Regions from separate parts of the Bacillus sp. JJ864 genome, predicted to be linked through region 2. Evidence: riboswitches for the same ligand, from Rfam matches in the RefSeq annotation. Region 2 holds a riboswitch; each other region holds the start of a gene.
The links. A riboswitch is a leader RNA that binds a small molecule or an ion and turns the genes downstream of it on or off. The one in region 2 is predicted to bind cyclic di-AMP.

Region 1 (6,102 bases), on a different contig from region 2:
CTTGCTTTATCCCTACAAGCTATGGTTGGTAATTTTGGTGCCAGTGCTGTACTAGGAGTATTTATGTATTACTTGCTTTCAACATTACATTTAACTGCTGAACAAAGCGGTTATAATTATACTTTAATTGGAGTTGGAGGACTTTTAGGGAGCATGATTGCAGTCCCACTTGAAAGGTACATTCGACGCGGAATTCTTATCCCTGTTCTTCTAGGTATAGGTACTATCGGCTTAACTTATGCAATCTGGAGCAAATATTGGCTAGCACCTGGTATTGCTTTTGGCGTTGCAATGATCTGTAATATAGCTTGGAACACGATCGTAGCATCAATCCGGCAAGAAACAGTGCCTACCGATATGCAAGGAAGGGTTCTTGGCTTCTCACGAGTACTTACTCGTCTAGCTATGCCATTGGGTGCTTTAGTAGGTGGGATCATTTCTGCTTATAATCCAGTTGCAGTATTTGCATTGGCAGCAGCTGCAAAGGTTATGGAAGTTATGATTGCACTTTTTAGTCCTATCCGTAAGTTATGAGGAAAAGTTCTTCATTATATAGTTTCCTTATATAGGCTATAGAAAAGTAAGAGAAAAAATTTTTTCATAAGTACAAGTAGGAGGGAATACAATGGCATCATTTTTCATCATTTTAGGTGCGAGCATACTCGTGTTCATCAGCCTTATTCATATGTACTGGGGATGTGGCGGGTCTTGGGGAAGCAAGGTTGTTCTTCCGATGAAAAAGGACAGCGACGAATATGCTTTTGTTCCGCGGAAAATAGGAACTTTTGCAGTGGCACTTGCCATTCTATGTTTTGCTATGATTCTATTAGCGCAAAGTGGATACTTGGATTTCTGGAATCCGAGTCGTTATACAAAATGGGGATGTATGGTTTTAGTTGGGGTTTTCTTATTACGTGCAGTTGGTGATATGAAGTACGTTGGATTCTTTAAAAAAGTAAAGGGAACAAAATTTTCGGTGTATGATACGTGGTTATACAGTCCACTTTGTTTGTATATCGCTTTTATTTTTGTAGTGGCGGTTTATTGAGAGTAGTATGTGGAAGGAAAACTTTCGTTAAGGGAAGTTTTCTTTTTTGTATTTTCTCTCTTTACAATAAGAGTTTAGAAGAGTATATTAACAGACAAATGGAAAATTTTACAGCCGAATATCGCTTAATCCACTTAGGAGCGGGGGAACCAATTTTGTGCTTTGTCACTCGGGGTGAATCCTTTTTAGGTAGGGCTACTCTCAAGGTCCGAATCCGACAGCTAACCTCGTCAGCGTTTTGAGAGGGGGGACTTGTGTGTAAAAAACACTAGGTGCGGCCTAGTGTTTTCTTTTATTCTCTCTATGGTAAAAATTTACAATTAAACTTATCTCTATATTTAATGGAGAAAAATATAGAGATAACAGAGGAGAGGAAAAGAGTGAGTTGGCTTACAAGTCTAATTACAATTTGTCTGTTTGTAGTTGTCGCAAAACCGATGGGGGATTACATATACAATGTTTTTCAGCAAAAGGGACCATTTCAAAAGGTATTTGGTCCGCTAGAAAAAATTTTGTTTAAAGTAGCGGACATTAAAGGCTATAGTCAAAGCTGGAAGCGCTATTTGTTTTGTTTAATTATTACGAATCTATTTTTTATTCTTGTTGTGTATTCTATATTTCGGTTACAGGGGATGTTACCGTTAAATCCAAATCATTTTCCGGGAATGGAGCCGACGTTAGCGTTTCATACAGCCATTACGTTTATGACAAACGCGAATCTACAACATTATGGGGGCGAAAGTAATTTATCTTATTTCTCTCAAATGGCTGGGATAACGTTTATGATGTTTGCAGCACCTGCAACTTCAATGGCGATTGGGATTACGTTTATTCGTGTGCTAGCAGGTAAAAAAATTGGGAACTTCTTTGTTGATTTTGCTCAATCTATTATAAGGGTATTGTTACCAATTTCATTTGTAGCTTCGCTCATTTTTCTAGCACTAGGAACACCGCAGACGTTAGATTCTACAATTATCGCAAAAACGTTAGAAGGGACGGAACAGGTAATTCCCCGCGGGCCAGTAGCGTCTTTACTAGCTATTAAAGAACTTGGAGATAATGGCGGCGGTTTCTTTGGAACAGTTTCCGCACATCCTTTTGAAAACCCAAATATGATTAGTAATGTGCTGCAAATGATGCTGCAAATGTTAATTCCAATGGCATTTCCGTTTGTATACGGACGAATGGTTGGAAATCGGAAACAAGGAAGAATGTTTTTTGTATCGATGCTTATTTTGTTTATCGTTGGGTTTTCTACACTTGCCTTATCTGAATTGAAAGGAAATCCGCTATTAAATCAAATTGGTATAGAAAGTTCACAAGGAAATATGGAAGGGAAAGAAATGCGTCTTGGCGTTATATCTTCTGCTTTATATGCAACTGTTACAAGCGCTTCGGGGACAGGGGGCGTGAATACTACACATGATACGTTAACACCAATTGGAGGAATGGTCCCGCTCGTAAATATGCTTTTAGGAACTGTATTTGGCGGGATTGGAGTTGGATTCATGAACGTGATCATGTATGCAATGATTGCCGTATTTTTGGCTGGATTAATGGTAGGACGTACGCCAGAGTTTCTTAATAAAAAATTAGAAGGAAAAGAAATGAAATTAATCGCTATTACCATTGTGTCTCAGCCATTACTTATTCTTGGCGCTGCAGCAATTGCCTTTTCAACACATTTCGGAACAGATAGCATTTCGAATCCTGGTTTTCACGGTTTAACACAAGTTATATACGAATATACATCGTCTGCTGTGAATAATGGCTCCGGATTTGAAGGATTAAATGATAATACACCGTTTTGGAATATTTCAACAGGTCTCGTTATGTATATTGGCCGTTATTTTAGTATCATTACGATGCTTGCTGCTGCAGTTGGACTCAAAAAGAAAAAAATTGTACCTGAAACGATTGGTACGTTCCATACCGACAGTCGTTTGTTTGGCGGGATTTTACTTGGTACGATATTCATCGTAGGTGCTTTAACATTTTTACCGGTGCTTGTGCTTGGACCAATTGCCGAATTTTTAACAATATCATAAAATTATAAAGACGAGGGGCGCGTCAGCCTCTCGTTTTTATAATGAATTCTTTGTTGTTTCTAATGGCATTCATTATAGTATAGATATATGCTTTTGTTGAAGAATGTAATTGCTTTATAGATTGAAAAGTTTACTCTACATAAAGAAGGATGTGCAAATGGAATGTCATTACAATCAAAATATATAGCGGGAATTTCACTTGGAGTAATGGGAGTGGGGTTTGCCGCAACACTCCCGTTTCAAGGAACAGTAGCAGGTGGAATTATACAAGGTGGATTTGAAGCTGGTTTAGTAGGCGGGCTTGCCGATTGGTTTGCAGTTACGGCACTGTTTCGTCATCCGATGGGAATCCCAATTCCGCATACAGCGTTGCTACCAAAAAATCGGAAACGAATTACGAAAGGACTTGTTTCCACACTGGAAAATGATTGGCTGACGAAAGAAAGTATAACAAATAAAGTAAAAGAGATGCAGTTAGCACAAGTAGTATTACAAATTGCAGAAAGAGAGTTACAATCGGATAGCGTGAAAAAAGGGATTGTTACAATTGCTGAAAAAGCAATCCTTCAAATTAATACTGAAAAATTAGCTACTGTAATTGAAAAAGAATTAAAAACGTATTTGCATACGATTAACACAGAAAATATACTGCAAGTCCTTATTGATCAATTAGTTGTACAAGAATATGATGAAAAAACACTTGATTATATGTTAGTGAAAGCAAAAGAGTGGACAGCTCAAGACGAAGCACGTTATCAGCTTGGAAGTTTAGGCATGAAAGCGATGGAAAATATAAAAGTAGATGGATTTTTACAGTTTACGCTTAAATCCTTTATGAATATTGTCGATGAAGAAAAGATCGGAAACATTTTGCAGAAGTTTGTGATTAGTAATATTAGTAGTTTACAAAATCACGATAATAGCACAAGACAACTTATATTAAAGAAGATTCGGCAAGAACTTATTCATGTAAAGGAAAATGAAGCAGTATTACAGGAATTAGAGAATTGGAAGGAAAGTTTGATTGCAAATTGGGAAGCTAGTGAAAAAATAACAGAATTGTTGGAACAAGTACAGGAAAGAGCAGTTGCTTTTATTAAAAAAGAAGAGTTTACAGATAAATATCTTCTTTCATTTTTAATAACGCAAATGAATAAAGTAAAAGAAGATCCCGTAACGATTCAAAAAATGGAAGATTGGTTGCAAAAGCAAATTGTAACCTTTGTCGAAAACAATCATTCTAAAATAGGAAAGCTTGTACAAGAAAATCTTGATAAGCTAGATGATCAGACACTAATTGAAATGATTGAAAATAATGTAGGGAAAGATTTGCAGTGGATTCGTGTAAATGGTGCTGTTTGTGGCTTTATGATTGGGTTAGTTTTGGAAGGTTTAAAAGCAATTATATAATGAGTGAGAAGAAAAGTTATATGGGGGAAGGATGTGAATGTTAGTAAGGGAGTACTTGCTAACAACCATGAAAATAAAAGTGATAATCGCTGATGATAACTCATTTATTAGAGAAGGCATGAAGATTATTTTAAGTACATACGAAGAATTTGAAGTGTTAGAAACAGTAAATGACGGACAAGAGGCTCTAGAGTATTGCAAAAAATATGATGTAGATATTGCGCTTTTAGATGTGCGTATGCCGAATATGAACGGCGTGGAAGCAACGAAGTTAATTTGTGAACAAACAAAAACAAAGCCGCTCATTTTAACGACATTTGATGATGACGAATACATTTTAGATGCAGTGAAAAATGGGGCAAAAGGTTATTTATTAAAAAATAATGATCCAGAGCGTATTCGAGATGCGCTAAAAAGTGTCTATTACGGACAAACTGTGATGCAAGATGTAGTCCTTGATAAAATTAAATTAAACTTACAAGAAAATAAAGAAGAGTCGAAAATAGATACGAGTCTTTTCACAGAAAGAGAGCTTAGTATTATCGCTCTTATTGCGAAAGGCTTTTCGAATAAAGAGATTTCAAAACAGCTTTTTATATCAGAAGGAACGATTGCGAACTATATTACGTCAATTCTTAATAAAACGGGACTCGAGCATCGTACGCAAATTGCAATTTACTATTTAAAGGGAACCGTGGATTAAAAACATGGAATTTTGGATGATTATTAGTAAGCTGATCGTTTTCTTATACATCGTGTTCAGTTATGTCCATTCTAGTGTGACGAATTTACCATGGATTGTATTTGCTTTGCTTCTATATTTTTGTGTAAATGTTGCGATTTATATTTTCAAAAAAGATGCAGTGAAAAAAGGGCTCGGCATTAGCGGTATGGAAGAACGGACAGCTTCTATTAACGGGACGATTATTGTTGATGGTACAAATGGTTTTTCCGTGACAATGTTATTACCGATGCAATAAAGAATAAGTGAGATGAATGATCTCATATGAAAAGAATGAACTTATGCACTGAGCAGGTTCATTCTTTTTTCTTATAATAAGAGCAGAGAAACTGAAACAGGGGTGAAATGATGAACGCATTAGAAATAAAAAACTTAACGAAAAAATTTGGTGATTTCATCGCAGTAGATAATATGTCTTTAGCTATTAAACAAGGAGAAATATTTGGTTTTTTAGGCTCAAATGGTGCTGGTAAAAGTACAACAATTAATATGGTTGCTGGGTTATTACGAAGTAACGAAGGCGAGATTTGTATACTAGGGAAAAATATAAAAAAGCATAATCGTTTTGCAAAAATGAATATCGGTATTGTCCCGCAAGATATAGCAATTTACGAAGAGTTAACAGCCTATGAAAATGTAAAGTTTTTTGCAGGATTATATGGTTTACGAGGGGCGGAATTGAAAGCGAGAGTAGAAGAAGCTCTTCAATTTGTAGGACTTAGTGATAAACATAAAAGCTACCCAAAAAATTTCTCTGGTGGAATGAAGCGAAGACTTAACATCGCTTGTGCGATTGCGCATCAGCCGAAGTTAATTATTATGGATGAGCCGACAGTAGGGATTGATCCGCAGTC
Region 2 (6,102 bases):
GAGAGTATATGGCTGATCTTATAGAAGGAAAGCAAGAAAATCGTTTACTAGATTCATTGCTTTCTCAATCTATGTAAATCAATTTCATTTTCAACATATAAGTTACTGTTAGGCAAAAAGGAGACCTGCACTCGTGTTTTTAGCAAGGGAAGTGGCAGAAAAAGGCCCTGACCGTTACTATGCAAGGCTAGGACCACTCGCCCACCCTAAAAGAAAAGGATTTTAAGTTTGTTATACCTTTAATAAGGAGGCTGAAAGCTTGAATTTAAAAATTAACGGTAGGCAAGTAGAGGTACCAATTGAGGTTAAGACGGTAGCTGATTTGCTTGTTCATTTAGGATTAGAGACGAAAATTGTTGTTGTAGAACGTAATCAAGATATTTTACAAAAAGAGGATCATCAAGATACATCTGTTTTTGAGGGAGATCAAATTGAAATTGTCACATTCGTAGGAGGCGGTTGATTATGTTAAAAATTGGACCATTTACTTTTCAGTCTAGATTGTTATTAGGAACAGGGAAATTTTCAGATTTTGATGTACAAAAGAAAGCGATTGAAGTATCAGAAGCAGAAATTTTAACGTTTGCGGTGCGTCGTATGGATATTTTTGATGCAGAGCAGCCTAATTTACTAGAAAAAATTGATGTAACAAAGTATACCCTTCTTCCCAATACAGCAGGAGCAAAAACAGCAGAAGAAGCGGTGCGTATTGCAAAACTAGCAAAAGCATCAGGATTATGCGACATGATTAAAGTAGAAGTAATTGGTGATGATAAAACGTTATTACCAGACCCAGTTGAAACGTTAAGAGCGTCAGAAATGCTATTAAAAGAAGGGTTTATCGTTTTGCCGTATACGTCTGATGATGTTGTATTAGCACGTAAATTACAAGAATTAGGCGTTCATGCGATTATGCCGGGTGCATCGCCAATTGGCTCTGGTCTTGGCATTGTAAACCCGTTACATTTAAGTTTTATTATCCAGCAAGCAACTGTTCCCGTTATTGTTGACGCGGGCATTGGTAGTCCGGCTGACGCAGCATTTGCGATGGAATTAGGTGCAGAAGGCGTGTTGTTAAATACAGCTGTTTCCGGGGCAAAAGATCCTGTGAAAATGGCAGAAGCAATGAAGCTTAGTATTCAGGCAGGAAGATTAGGGTTTGAAGCAGGACGTATTGCACGTAAGCGCTGCGGGGCCGCAAGTAGCCCGTTAGAAGGAATGAGTATCCTTGAATAGCCGGTATTCTCGTCAAGTGTTGTTCTCTCCAATTGGGGAAGAGGGACAGAACAAAATAAGAGAAAAACATGTACTTATAATCGGCGTGGGAGCGCTTGGTAGTGCAAATGCAGAGATGCTCGTTCGCGCTGGAGTTGGCAAAGTGACGATTGTTGATCGTGATTACATTGATTGGAGTAATCTGCAGCGCCAACAGTTATACTGCGAGGAAGATGTAGAAAATCATTTACCAAAAGCAGTGGCAGCTAAGCGGCGCTTACAAGCCATTAATAGCGATGTAGTTGTAGAAACTTATGTGCAAGATGTAACAGCAGAAGAACTAGAAGAACTTGTTACAGGTGTAAATCTCATCATCGATGCAACAGATAACTTTGAGACACGGTTTATTGTAAATGATATATCGCAAAAGCATTCTATTCCATGGATTTACGGAGCTTGTGTTGGGAGTTACGGTCTTTCTTATACGATTTTACCAGGAAAGACGCCGTGCCTATCTTGTTTATTGCAGTCGATCCCGCTTGGGGGAGTGACATGTGATACAGCGGGGATTATTTCGCCTGCTGTATCTATTGTTGTCTCACATCAAGTTGCGGAAGCATTAAAGGTTTTAGTAGAAGATTACGAGGCACTTCGTGAGGGGCTTGTGTCATTTGATGTGTGGAAAAATGAATATTCATGCATGAATGTACAAAAGTTGCGAAACAAGCACTGCTTATCGTGCGGAGAAGAAGCCGTTTATCCGTATTTAAGCAAGGAGAATACTTCCAGGGCGGCTGTTTTATGCGGTAGAAATACAGTACAAATTCGTCCGCCGCATAAAGAGCAGATTCATTTGTCTATGTATAAAAATCTGCTGCAAAACCGTGTAACGGATTTAACAGTGAATCCGTATTTATTATCGTTTTCTGTTGAGAATAAACGGTTAGTAGCATTTCAAGACGGCCGTGTGCTTGTGCATGGGACAAAGGATATAGCGGAAGCAAAAACGATTTATCATCGTTACTTTGGTTAAAAAGGGTGAGTGAAATGAGAGTGAATAAAGCATTAACGATTGCTGGCTCTGATAGCGGCGGCGGTGCGGGGATTCAAGCAGATTTAAAAACATTTCAAGAGCTCGGTGTGTACGGAATGACAGCTATTACAACGATTACGGCCCAAAATACGCTTGGTGTACAAGGGGTGTATCCTGTTCCTGTAGAAGGAATTGAAAAGCAGTTACATTCTATCGGTACGGATTTAACGCCAGATGCAGTGAAACTTGGGATGTTATTTAGTAGTGAGATTATTAAAATCGTAGCTGAAAATATTAAATCATTTTCATGGAATAATATTGTACTAGACCCTGTTATGATCGCAAAAGGCGGAGCATCGTTATTACAACAAGAAGCTGTAGCAGCATTACAAGAACATTTATTGCCGCTTGCAACGGTAATTACGCCAAATGTTCCTGAAGCAGAAGTATTAACAGGAATGAAGATTCATACGATTGAAGACAGTAAAGAAGCTGCGAAAAGATTGCATGATTTAGGTGCGAAGTTTGTCGTGATGAAAGGCGGACATGCAGCGTATCAAGGGAATGAAGTAATTGATTTATTGTTTGATGGAAATGAGTTTATGGAGTATAGAAGTAAACGGATTGCGTCGATACAAACACACGGAAGCGGTTGTACGTTTGCCGCAGCTGTAACAGCAGGACTCGCGAAAGGTTGCGAAACTGTAGATGCAGTTCGTGAAGCGAAGAACTTTATTAGTATAGCAATTGAAGATGAGCTGAACATAGGCAGCGGTCACGGACCAACGAACCATTTTGCGTATGGACGTAGAAATATACGTGCATAAATATATATATTTTTAGAAAAGCCAATTAAAAAAATTGGCTTTTTTCATGTTTACTTTTTCCAAAATTAGGAGTAATATATCAGCCAGAATCTATTTTTAAGAACGCTTAATCCAGACTTTGGAGCGGGGGAACCAACTTTGTGCATTGTCACTTGGGGTGAATCCTTTTTCGAAGGTAGGGCTACTCTCAAAGCCCGAATCCGACAGCTAACTTCGTAAGCGTGTTGAGAGAGGATGGTGCAAGTGAATACATCAATTCATCGATCCGACTAGCATAAGAGAATTTTAATCTATACTGAAAAATTCTTTTATGTGAAGGAGGATCTAGTGCATGGATAAGGAAAAAGAGTACACGCTCATTTGTGTAGGAGAAGCTGCGAAAGTAAAGAGTTTAAAGGATTTAGCACCGTTTCAAAGTGAAATGGTCATTTTTGCAGCAAGTGAGCATGTGGTAAGTGAAGTGAAAGCATGTGGGTTTCAACAAGCATATTGTTGTCCGGATGATCCGAGCATGATTGTGAACATATGCAAAGGAATTAACAAAGCGATTTTACTAGGAGATGAATTGTCTACAATTAGCTTCTTCGCTGAACGTATTCGCTCTTCTTTTACCGCGCCTATTACAGTTGTCACGCGAAATAAACAATATCCAAAGCACCTCTATGAAACGATTGGAATTAAATTAGTGGTGTTTACAACTTGTGATAATATTTCGTTTTTGACTTTAGAGTAGGGGCGGAGGAATCGGATATGAAAGAAACGATGAAAGTATTACTTTGCCGCGAGTTAGCAAAGCGCTGGGCACTATCGTTAGAACGAGTACATGAATTAGCAGAACATGATCCATTCTTTCCGAAGCCATATGTGATTCTTCCGCCAGAAGATATCCGTTTATATTTAGAACAAGATATTATCGAATATGAGAAGCAGCATGCAGAATTGGTGCAAGTATATATTCGAGGTCGTAACTTACGGTCTTTTTTATAGTTTAGAAGGTTATTTATCAATATGAATTGAAAAACTAGCATGAAAACCTCTTTTTTAGATGGGCGAGAGGCTCTGGCCGTGCATAGAAGCGGTCAGGGCCTTTTGTGCCACGCGCGAAGTATAAAACAGAGGGAGCAAGCAAAGTAGCGGGTCCTATTGAATTCAGCGTGGCAGTGATGTGCATGTTGAAAAAAAGGTATAAAACTGCATTTTTTAGAGAGAGGTCCTGGCCGTGCATAGAAGCGGTCAGGGCCTTTTTTTGCCACGTGCGAGGTTTCAAACAAAGGGAGGAAAACGGGTCCTGTTGTATTTGATTTATTGAGATAATCTTCTTTTTTCACTTGTAAAAGAACGTATACATAATGAAAAAGGAAGAAAATCAAAGAAAAAAGATGATAAAGATGTATTTATCCTCAATGTAAGCGTTTAAAAGGTCTTATATTTTTATATTTTCGTTATTTTACCTCTTTACAAGCGAAATGTAGAGGAGTATATTTACATTCATAAATTGTTCATAAAATTTCCAAAAAACAACCTGATATCGCTGAGTCCAGAAATGGAGCGGGGGAACCAATTTTGTGCATTGTCACTTGGGGTGAATCTTTCATGATGAAAGTAGGGCTACTCTTTAGGCCCGAATCCGACAGCTAACCTCGTAAGCGTTTGGAGAGGAGGTTTACTTTTGTGTTGTTCATTTTCGAACACTGAGTAGATCCTCAGTGTTCTTTTTTATGCTTTCGATGGTAAAATTTTACATTTAGTGAGGGATGAAGAATGTTAGATATCGCTATGATAGGAATTTTAATTGTGTTAGTTGGATCAATGATTGGTCTTGCAAGATGGTCGGATCATGTTGTGAAGGAAGGGAAGAAGCAATGACTATTGCAGTATCAATTATTGTTGCTTTACTTACTGTGTACTTAGTTTATGCGCTATTAAATCCAGAAAAGTTTTAATTAGGGGGAAAGGTTTATTATGATTTGGATTGCCGTTTTGGTCACAATGTTATTATTTGTTCTTGTTGCAAAGCCAACCGGGATTTATTTAGAGAAGGCGTTTCAAGGAAATAGCAAATTGGATAGAGTGTTCGGACCTTTTGAAAATATTATTTTAAAAATTTCCGGTGTGAAACCTTATAACCAGAGTTGGAAGCAATACGCATTATCATTAGTTGCGCTTAATGGATTTATGATTGTTGTTGTTTATTTCATACTTCGCCTGCAAGGTGTATTGCCATTAAATCCAGCTCATGTTGAGGGGATGGAACCTACACTGGCTTTTAATACAGCGATTAGTTTTATGGCAGATACAAATTTACAGCATTACAGCGGTGAAAATGGTGTTTCGTACTTATCACAATTAATCGGAATTACGTTTTTAATGTTTACAGCACCAGCAACAACATTAGCGATTGTAATGGCTTTTATAAGAGGTTTAGCAGGGAGAGAACTTGGAAATTTCTTCGTAGATTTTACACGTGCTTTAACGAGAGTTTTTCTCCCAATTGCATTTATAGCAGCATTGATCTTCGTTGCACTTGGTGTACCGCAAACGTTAGAAGGAGCAGTTACAGCTCATACAATTGAAGGTGTGAAACAAAGTATATTACGTGGTCCGGTTGCTTCTTTCGTTTCTATTAAGGAATTAGGGAACAACGGCGGAGGATTTTTCGGGGCAAACTCAACGCATCCATTTGAAAACCCAGGTCAAATCAGTAACATTTTACAAATGATGCTTATGATGCTGTTACCAACAGCTTTACCATTCACATACGGAAGAATGGTAGGGAATAAAAAACAAGGACGCGTTCTTTTCGTTTCTTTATTCATCGTATTTTTAATGGGGTTTACAACAATTGTAACGTCAGAGTTACATGGAAACCCAGCGTTAAATGAAATGGGAATGCAGCATACTCAAGGCAGCGTAGAAGGAAAAGAAGTCCGCTTTGGAACCGTATTTTCTTCACTATACGCAACAGTAACAACTGCAGCGGAAACAGGTGCTGTTGATACAATGCATGATACGTTGACACCAATCGGA
Region 3 (6,102 bases), on a different contig from region 2:
TTTTCTTTTTTATATCGTATTTCTGGTGGTGAAGTAGTAGGAAAGTATCGAACATATCGGGGGGATGGACAATGCTTTCTATAAGGGGACGACAGTGGCGAAATTGGACAGGGAATGTACAAGGAGTACCGCAGCATACGATGTATCCGAAAAGCATTGAAGGGGTTGCTCAGGCTGTAAAATTTGCAAAAGAAGTTGGAAAGCGTATTCGTGTAGTTGGTTCGGGGCATTCGTTTACACCACTTGTTCAAACGGAAGAGATTTTAATTTCTTTAGATGAATTACAAGGGATTAGCGAGATTGATCCACAAACATTAATCGTAGAAGTATGGGCAGGTACAAAGCTGTCTCAGCTAGGTGAAATATTACAAGAGAACGGATATGCACAAGAGAATTTAGGGGATATTGATGCACAGTCTATTGCTGGGGCAATTAGTACAGGAACGCATGGAACGGGGATTTCATTGGGAAATTTAGCAACACAAGTTGTGGAAGTAACAGCTGTTCTTGCATCAGGAGAAGTGATCACGTGTTCCGAAAAAGAATATCCACAATATTGGAAGGGGTTTCAATTGTCACTTGGTATGCTAGGTATTATTGTAAAAGTTAAATTAAAAGTCATTCCAGCATATTCTCTTGCTTATGAAAGTAAAAAAGAATCATTTGCTACTGTTATGAGTAAATTGGAAGAATATAAGAAGAATCGTCATTTTGAATTCTTTATCTTTCCATATTCTGAAGATGTTCAAGTGAAAATTACAAACGTAACGAAAGAAGTTGGAGGAGAACTAAAGTGGCATAAACTCAAAACAGCTTTAATCGAAAATATGGCTTTTGCATTGTTATCAGAGAGCTGTCGCTTTTTTCCTTCCATAAGTAAAAGTGTTAGTCAATTATCAGCAAAGGGAGTACCAAATACCAAAATCGTAGGTCCAAGTTATAAGGTGTTTACAACTGCTCGTAATGTCCGTTTCTATGAGATGGAATATAGTATTCCAGCAGAATCTATGAAAGAAGCAGTAGTGGAAATTTATCATCTCATTCACGAAAAAAAATTTCAAGTACATTTTCCTATTGAATGTCGCTATGCAAAAGGAGATGATATTTGGCTTAGTCCGTCATATGGAAGAGATTCTGCTTATATTGCGGTTCATATGTACAAAGGGATGCAGTACACTCCTTATTTTCAAGCAGTAGAACGGATTTTTCAAAAGTATGAAGGACGTCCGCATTGGGGGAAAATGCATACAATGACATATGATACGTTGCAACAAGTATATCCAAAATTGCATGATTTTTTAGAGGTGAGGCAAATAGTAGATCCAACAGCAATGTTTTTAAATCCATATTTGGCAAAAATGTTTTTGTTTAATGAAGGCATAAAGTGATACTTCCATAAGAACTATAGTTATCCTACTTAGTGTTTAGAATAATATTGAATTCCATTTTAAACAGCTTATAATTTAGATATGGCATGAGAGTAATTTTGAGAATTGATTCGGGGATAAGGGGGAGGTCACAAATGATGAAATATGAAATGTTTTTAGTAAATGGAGAGTATGTAACAACGTTTACTAGTGCATGGCAATTTAAAGAAGGAGAACAAGTCTTTTTTAAAGATGAGAAAGAGCAAGAAAAACGTAATTTTAGCATTGTTAATATAACACATGATGTGTTTCAGAAAAATGAACATGTGATTCACTTATACTGTCAGGAAAAGAAAGTATATTAATTTTAAAAAGCATGGAAGTTATATGACTTCCATGCTTTTTTTGTTAGTTTACTGATGGAGCTGAGCTGCATTGGACTTGGAAGAAATGATATACGGTTGAATTTGCTGCTGCCACGTAATAGTAGTAGATTTCTTTTTATAAGTGAGCCATTCCCGATAATCCTCTTGCGTTTTCCATAATGTGCGAATGAAGAATTCTGTATGATCCCTCTCATGTTTTGTATAGGAAACTTCTATATTAATAAAACCTAGCGTATTAGGAGTTGGGTAATATTGTTGTAATGTTGTTAGTACTTCTTTTTCGCAATTTCTTTTTATATAAAGCATGTTGGTCACAATGAACATAACGGATCCCTCTTTTTCTTAGTAGTAAAGTAATAAGATAAGTATCGTTTTTCTTCAGTCATAACATAAGTAATCCCTCCAGTTATGCTTACGAAGTTAGCTGTCGGGTTCGGGCCTTGAAGGGTACCCTACTGTTATGATTCACCCCTAGTAAGCCATTGCTTACAATAACGGTTCCTCCGTTCCATACGGATTCAGCAAAAAGTATTTATCCCGCTATTCGTGGGCAGTAATACTCCCACCTCAAAATTCTGCAAAAGCATTGTCCAGTTCCAGTGGCTAGAATGTTCGGTGGCTTCGCTTCTTCCTACGAGGTAAAAAACACCTCTACGTCAGAAGCTCCATCCCCCTCACATTCTGGACGAGCCACTTCCACATTTCTTTGTTGTCCAGCTCTAGCGGCTAGAATCTCCGGTCGTTTCGCCCCCTCGGACGAGGCAAAAAGCGCCTCTCTGTCAGGGGCGCGGGCGTCCTGCGATTCTGAGCGAGCCGCTTCCGCTTTTCTAAAGAAGTTAGGTGGGAGATAAACTGCCCGTAAAAGCCCGATTGGTGAGGGCTGATAATCAGTGGGGGATGAAGAAAACCCCCACTGATTAAAGTTTCACTTTATATAAAATATAATACTATTCAGAAAAAACAGAGTAAATGTAAGGATAACGACAATTTTTTACAAAAAATGAAGTGAGATACAGAATAATGAAAAGCCTGAACCTATCGATTCAGGCTTTCTATTATTTCTTTGTTCAAATTAGTGCTTCTAGACTTGTAGATAATTTTGTATCTACTTTTTGAGAGTCATTGATATGTTTTACTAGAGTATCATTTACTTTTTTGAACATGTGTTGTGTTTTTGTAAACTCACGTAATACGTCTTCGTTACAATGTTTTTGCTGTTCGATTGATTCAATCACATTTGTAGCGCCTGTTTGTAATGTTTGTACCATCGTTAAGATGTTTTCAATTTTTGCATTTGTATCTGCGCTTACTTCAACACCTTCATCAACAAGGTGAAGATTATCTTTTGTATTTTCATATGCTTTTTCAATTTCTTCTTGAATTTTCTTTGTTAAATCTCCAATATTTTTTGTACTTTCAGCAGTGCTTTCAGCAAGTTTTCGAACTTCGTTGGCAACGACTGCAAATCCTTTTCCATGTTCACCAGCACGAGCAGCTTCAATGCTTGCATTTAAAGCAAGTAAGTTTGTTTGAGCAGCAATATTTTGAATCACTTCAACAATTTGTTCAATTTCTTTTGAGCGCTCACTTAAGTGATTCATACTATTAGACGTACGTTGTGACTGCTCACCTAATTTGTTAATAACAGTAAGTAACCCATGAACGGAATCTTTTCCTTCATTTGAACATGTTACAATTTCTTCAATAGCTTGAATAAGCCCTTGTTCTTTGTGAAGCATATCATTGTTCAGCTCGTTGGAACGGTTTGTACTTGTCGTTACGCTGTTAAAACAGTCACTTAACTGTTGAACTAGATTTTGTAGCGTATGATGTTGGCGATTGACTTCTTCATGTTCACTGACAATAGCTAAGACGTTTCCATGTAATGAAGTGATGACCTTTTTGTGTTCTTGTTCTTTCTCATGTAACTGATGTTCTAATTCCTGTACTTGATTTTGTAACTGAGCAATTTCTTTTTCCAGTGATTTGCTTTTTGTAAACATAGTCTTCTCTCCAAGCTTCTGTAATTTTATTTTCATAATAGGTAGTGAGATTTTTTAAAGTTCATTTTATCCTGCTGCTTGCAAGTGGTGGTAAAATATCCCAAAATTCAGATAAATAAAAAGGAATAACTAGAAAACTGATTATAAGAGTCCGATTTGTTCAATGAAGAATAAGGAAACTCCCTACTTAGAAATTTTTCACTTTATATTGAAATTGTAGCATTATTTTTAAATATATCTATATAAAAATTAAAAAATATTTGAATAAGTTTATTACAATTTTTTCATGATTCGTTATATTTCGTCATGAAAAATAAACTGTATTTAATGAGTTTGTAAACAAACTGTAAAACAAATCATGTATAAATGTAAGAGAAGGGAGTCGGATTATGAACTATTTTAAGCGTATCAGTAGTCTTGTATTAGCTGGATTTATTTGTTTCAGTGGTACAGTTGCTGTAAAAGCTGAGTCAAACGACGAGAAATTAAACAACATGCAGCAGCAATTGCAAAATAACAATAATGACATGCAGCAAAAGGAACAAGAAAAACAAGCTGTAATGAAAGACATTGAAGGAATTCAAAAAGAATTAACGGACTTAAATAATACAATTACAAAAAATAAAGAAGAACAAGATGCAATTCAGCGTAAAATTAATGAAACGCATAAACAAATTGAGCAAAAAAAGCAAGAGATTATTAATTTAGAAGAAAAAGTACTTATGCGTAAAGATATTATGAAAAAACGTATGGTCTCTGTTCAAGACAGCTCAAATGTAAGTTTAGTAGTAGAAGTAATTGTAGATTCAAAAAACATTGCAGATTTCCTGCAACGTATGACTGCAGTTTCTACGATTATGGATGCAGATAAAGAGATTCTTCGTTTACAAGAACAAGATCTTCGCCAAATTGAAGCCGATAAAAAGATAATTGATGAAAAAGAAAAGTCTTTAGAGGGCGATAAACAAAAATTAGCAAAAGCACAAGCTGATTTACAAGAAAACTTAAAGAAACGTCAAGATAATTTACAATCTGTACAAGCAAAATATAATCAAATTTCTAGTCAGCTTACACTTGCTGCGCAAGAAAAAGCAAAGATTGAAGCAGATATGAAGGGTGTACAAGATACAATTGCTCGTGAACAACAAGCAGCTGCAGATCGTGAAAAAGCGCAGAAAGAACAGTCACAAGCACAGGCAGTAAACAATACAGTTCCAGAAAAGCCAGCAAAAGGCGGGGGACGTGAAATTTTCGTAACAGCTACAGCTTATACGAACGATCCAGCAGAAAATGGGAAACAGCCGGGAGAGCATGTATACTCCAGATATGGAGGATATGATTTAACTGCTAATCCAAATTTAAAATTAATTGCAGTTGATCCAGCAGTTATTCCGCCATTATCACGTGTATGGGTAGAAGGATATGGTGAAGCGATTGCTGCTGATACTGGTGGTGCAATTCAAGGGTATAAAATTGATGTTTTCGTTCCAGATAAAGCAGCATCTAGTAAGTGGGGCGTAAAAAAAGTTCGCGTTACTATTTTAGATTAAAGTAAAAATCTACTTTGCAAAGGCAAAGTAGATTTTTTTGTTATTAAATGTTAAGTTGAGTTTACATTTTGTGAAGTTTAGCATACAATAATGGTAAGAGGTGGTAAAATTGACCATTAACAATCGAGTAAAAGAACTGCGAGCCCGTTTTCATTTTTCGCAAAGTGTATTGGCTGAAAAGGTAGGTGTAACGAGACAAACGATCGCTGCTATTGAAAAGGGTGATTATGTACCATCATTATTATTAGCGCTCATGATTTGCAATGTATTTGGTATGCAGATGGAAGAGGTATTTGTCTTGCAAAAGGAGGAGATAGAAAATGAATAGAATGGGTCTTTCATATGTAATAAATATGGCTATACTCATTATAGCTGGTTGGGGATTTGTGGATTGTTTTCATATCATTATGGAACTTGCAAATATCATCCGTACCGAAAAGCAAACGTGGACTGTTACGATGAATCTAACGCCAATTACATTGATGTTGATTATAGGGGTAGGGATATTCGTTGGTTATAAGGTACAAAAAAAGAAATATAAGAAATTATCATTTTGGACATTTCCGTTATTATTTCCAAGTGAAGATGAGAGAGAAGAAATATTGACGGCAAAAGCGTGTCGCACTACATTTCTTTCATTATGTTTTATTATACCTTGTGCAGCTGCATCGTTAGTTTTTTATCCACTATTTAATCGAATCATCCCAGAATATCCGCTATATGTATTATTTCTTGTTTTATTAATCCAAACTACAGTATTTCATATTTCTTTACATCGTAATAAGGTTGTGTAAAA

Region 1: another riboswitch for cyclic di-AMP. It lies ahead of kdpA (potassium-transporting ATPase subunit KdpA); the one in region 2 lies ahead of V7024_RS15045 (hypothetical protein).
Region 3: another riboswitch for cyclic di-AMP. It lies ahead of V7024_RS10235 (antibiotic biosynthesis monooxygenase); the one in region 2 lies ahead of V7024_RS15045 (hypothetical protein).

Annotation. Positions count from the first base shown of each region.
Region 1 covers NZ_JBALLY010000032.1:15,449-21,550, reverse strand. Annotated here, with positions in the region: partial or broken gene V7024_RS06370 (MFS transporter) at 1-534, shown strand, start outside; gene V7024_RS06365 (DUF3995 domain-containing protein) at 626-1,048, shown strand; cyclic di-AMP (ydaO/yuaA leader) riboswitch at 1,161-1,300, shown strand; gene kdpA (potassium-transporting ATPase subunit KdpA) at 1,390-3,096, shown strand; gene V7024_RS06355 (DUF445 domain-containing protein) at 3,259-4,506, shown strand; gene V7024_RS06350 (response regulator transcription factor) at 4,574-5,209, shown strand; partial or broken gene V7024_RS06345 (sensor histidine kinase) at 5,214-5,375, shown strand; partial or broken gene V7024_RS06340 (sensor histidine kinase) at 5,370-5,486, shown strand; gene V7024_RS06335 (ABC transporter ATP-binding protein) at 5,597-6,102, shown strand, end outside.
Region 2 covers NZ_JBALLY010000091.1:11,142-17,243, forward strand. Annotated here, with positions in the region: gene thiO (glycine oxidase ThiO) at 1-77, shown strand, start outside; gene thiS (sulfur carrier protein ThiS) at 260-463, shown strand; gene V7024_RS15030 (thiazole synthase) at 466-1,236, shown strand; gene V7024_RS15035 (thiazole biosynthesis adenylyltransferase ThiF) at 1,229-2,248, shown strand; gene thiD (bifunctional hydroxymethylpyrimidine kinase/phosphomethylpyrimidine kinase) at 2,254-3,075, shown strand; cyclic di-AMP (ydaO/yuaA leader) riboswitch at 3,169-3,313, shown strand; gene V7024_RS15045 (hypothetical protein) at 3,407-3,808, shown strand; gene V7024_RS15050 (hypothetical protein) at 3,826-4,062, shown strand; cyclic di-AMP (ydaO/yuaA leader) riboswitch at 4,595-4,738, shown strand; gene V7024_RS15055 (signal peptide protein) at 4,837-4,941, shown strand; gene kdpF (K(+)-transporting ATPase subunit F) at 4,938-5,018, shown strand; gene kdpA (potassium-transporting ATPase subunit KdpA) at 5,038-6,102, shown strand, end outside.
Region 3 covers NZ_JBALLY010000056.1:224-6,325, reverse strand. Annotated here, with positions in the region: gene V7024_RS10250 (amino acid deaminase/aldolase) at 1-84, shown strand, start outside; gene V7024_RS10245 (D-arabinono-1,4-lactone oxidase) at 72-1,388, shown strand; gene V7024_RS10240 (hypothetical protein) at 1,526-1,732, shown strand; gene V7024_RS10235 (antibiotic biosynthesis monooxygenase) at 1,781-2,077, opposite strand; cyclic di-AMP (ydaO/yuaA leader) riboswitch at 2,148-2,287, opposite strand; partial or broken gene V7024_RS24420 (methyl-accepting chemotaxis protein) at 2,821-3,339, opposite strand; gene V7024_RS10225 (PcsB-like coiled-coil domain-containing protein) at 4,146-5,306, shown strand; gene V7024_RS10220 (helix-turn-helix transcriptional regulator) at 5,416-5,634, shown strand; gene V7024_RS10215 (DUF2178 domain-containing protein) at 5,627-6,100, shown strand.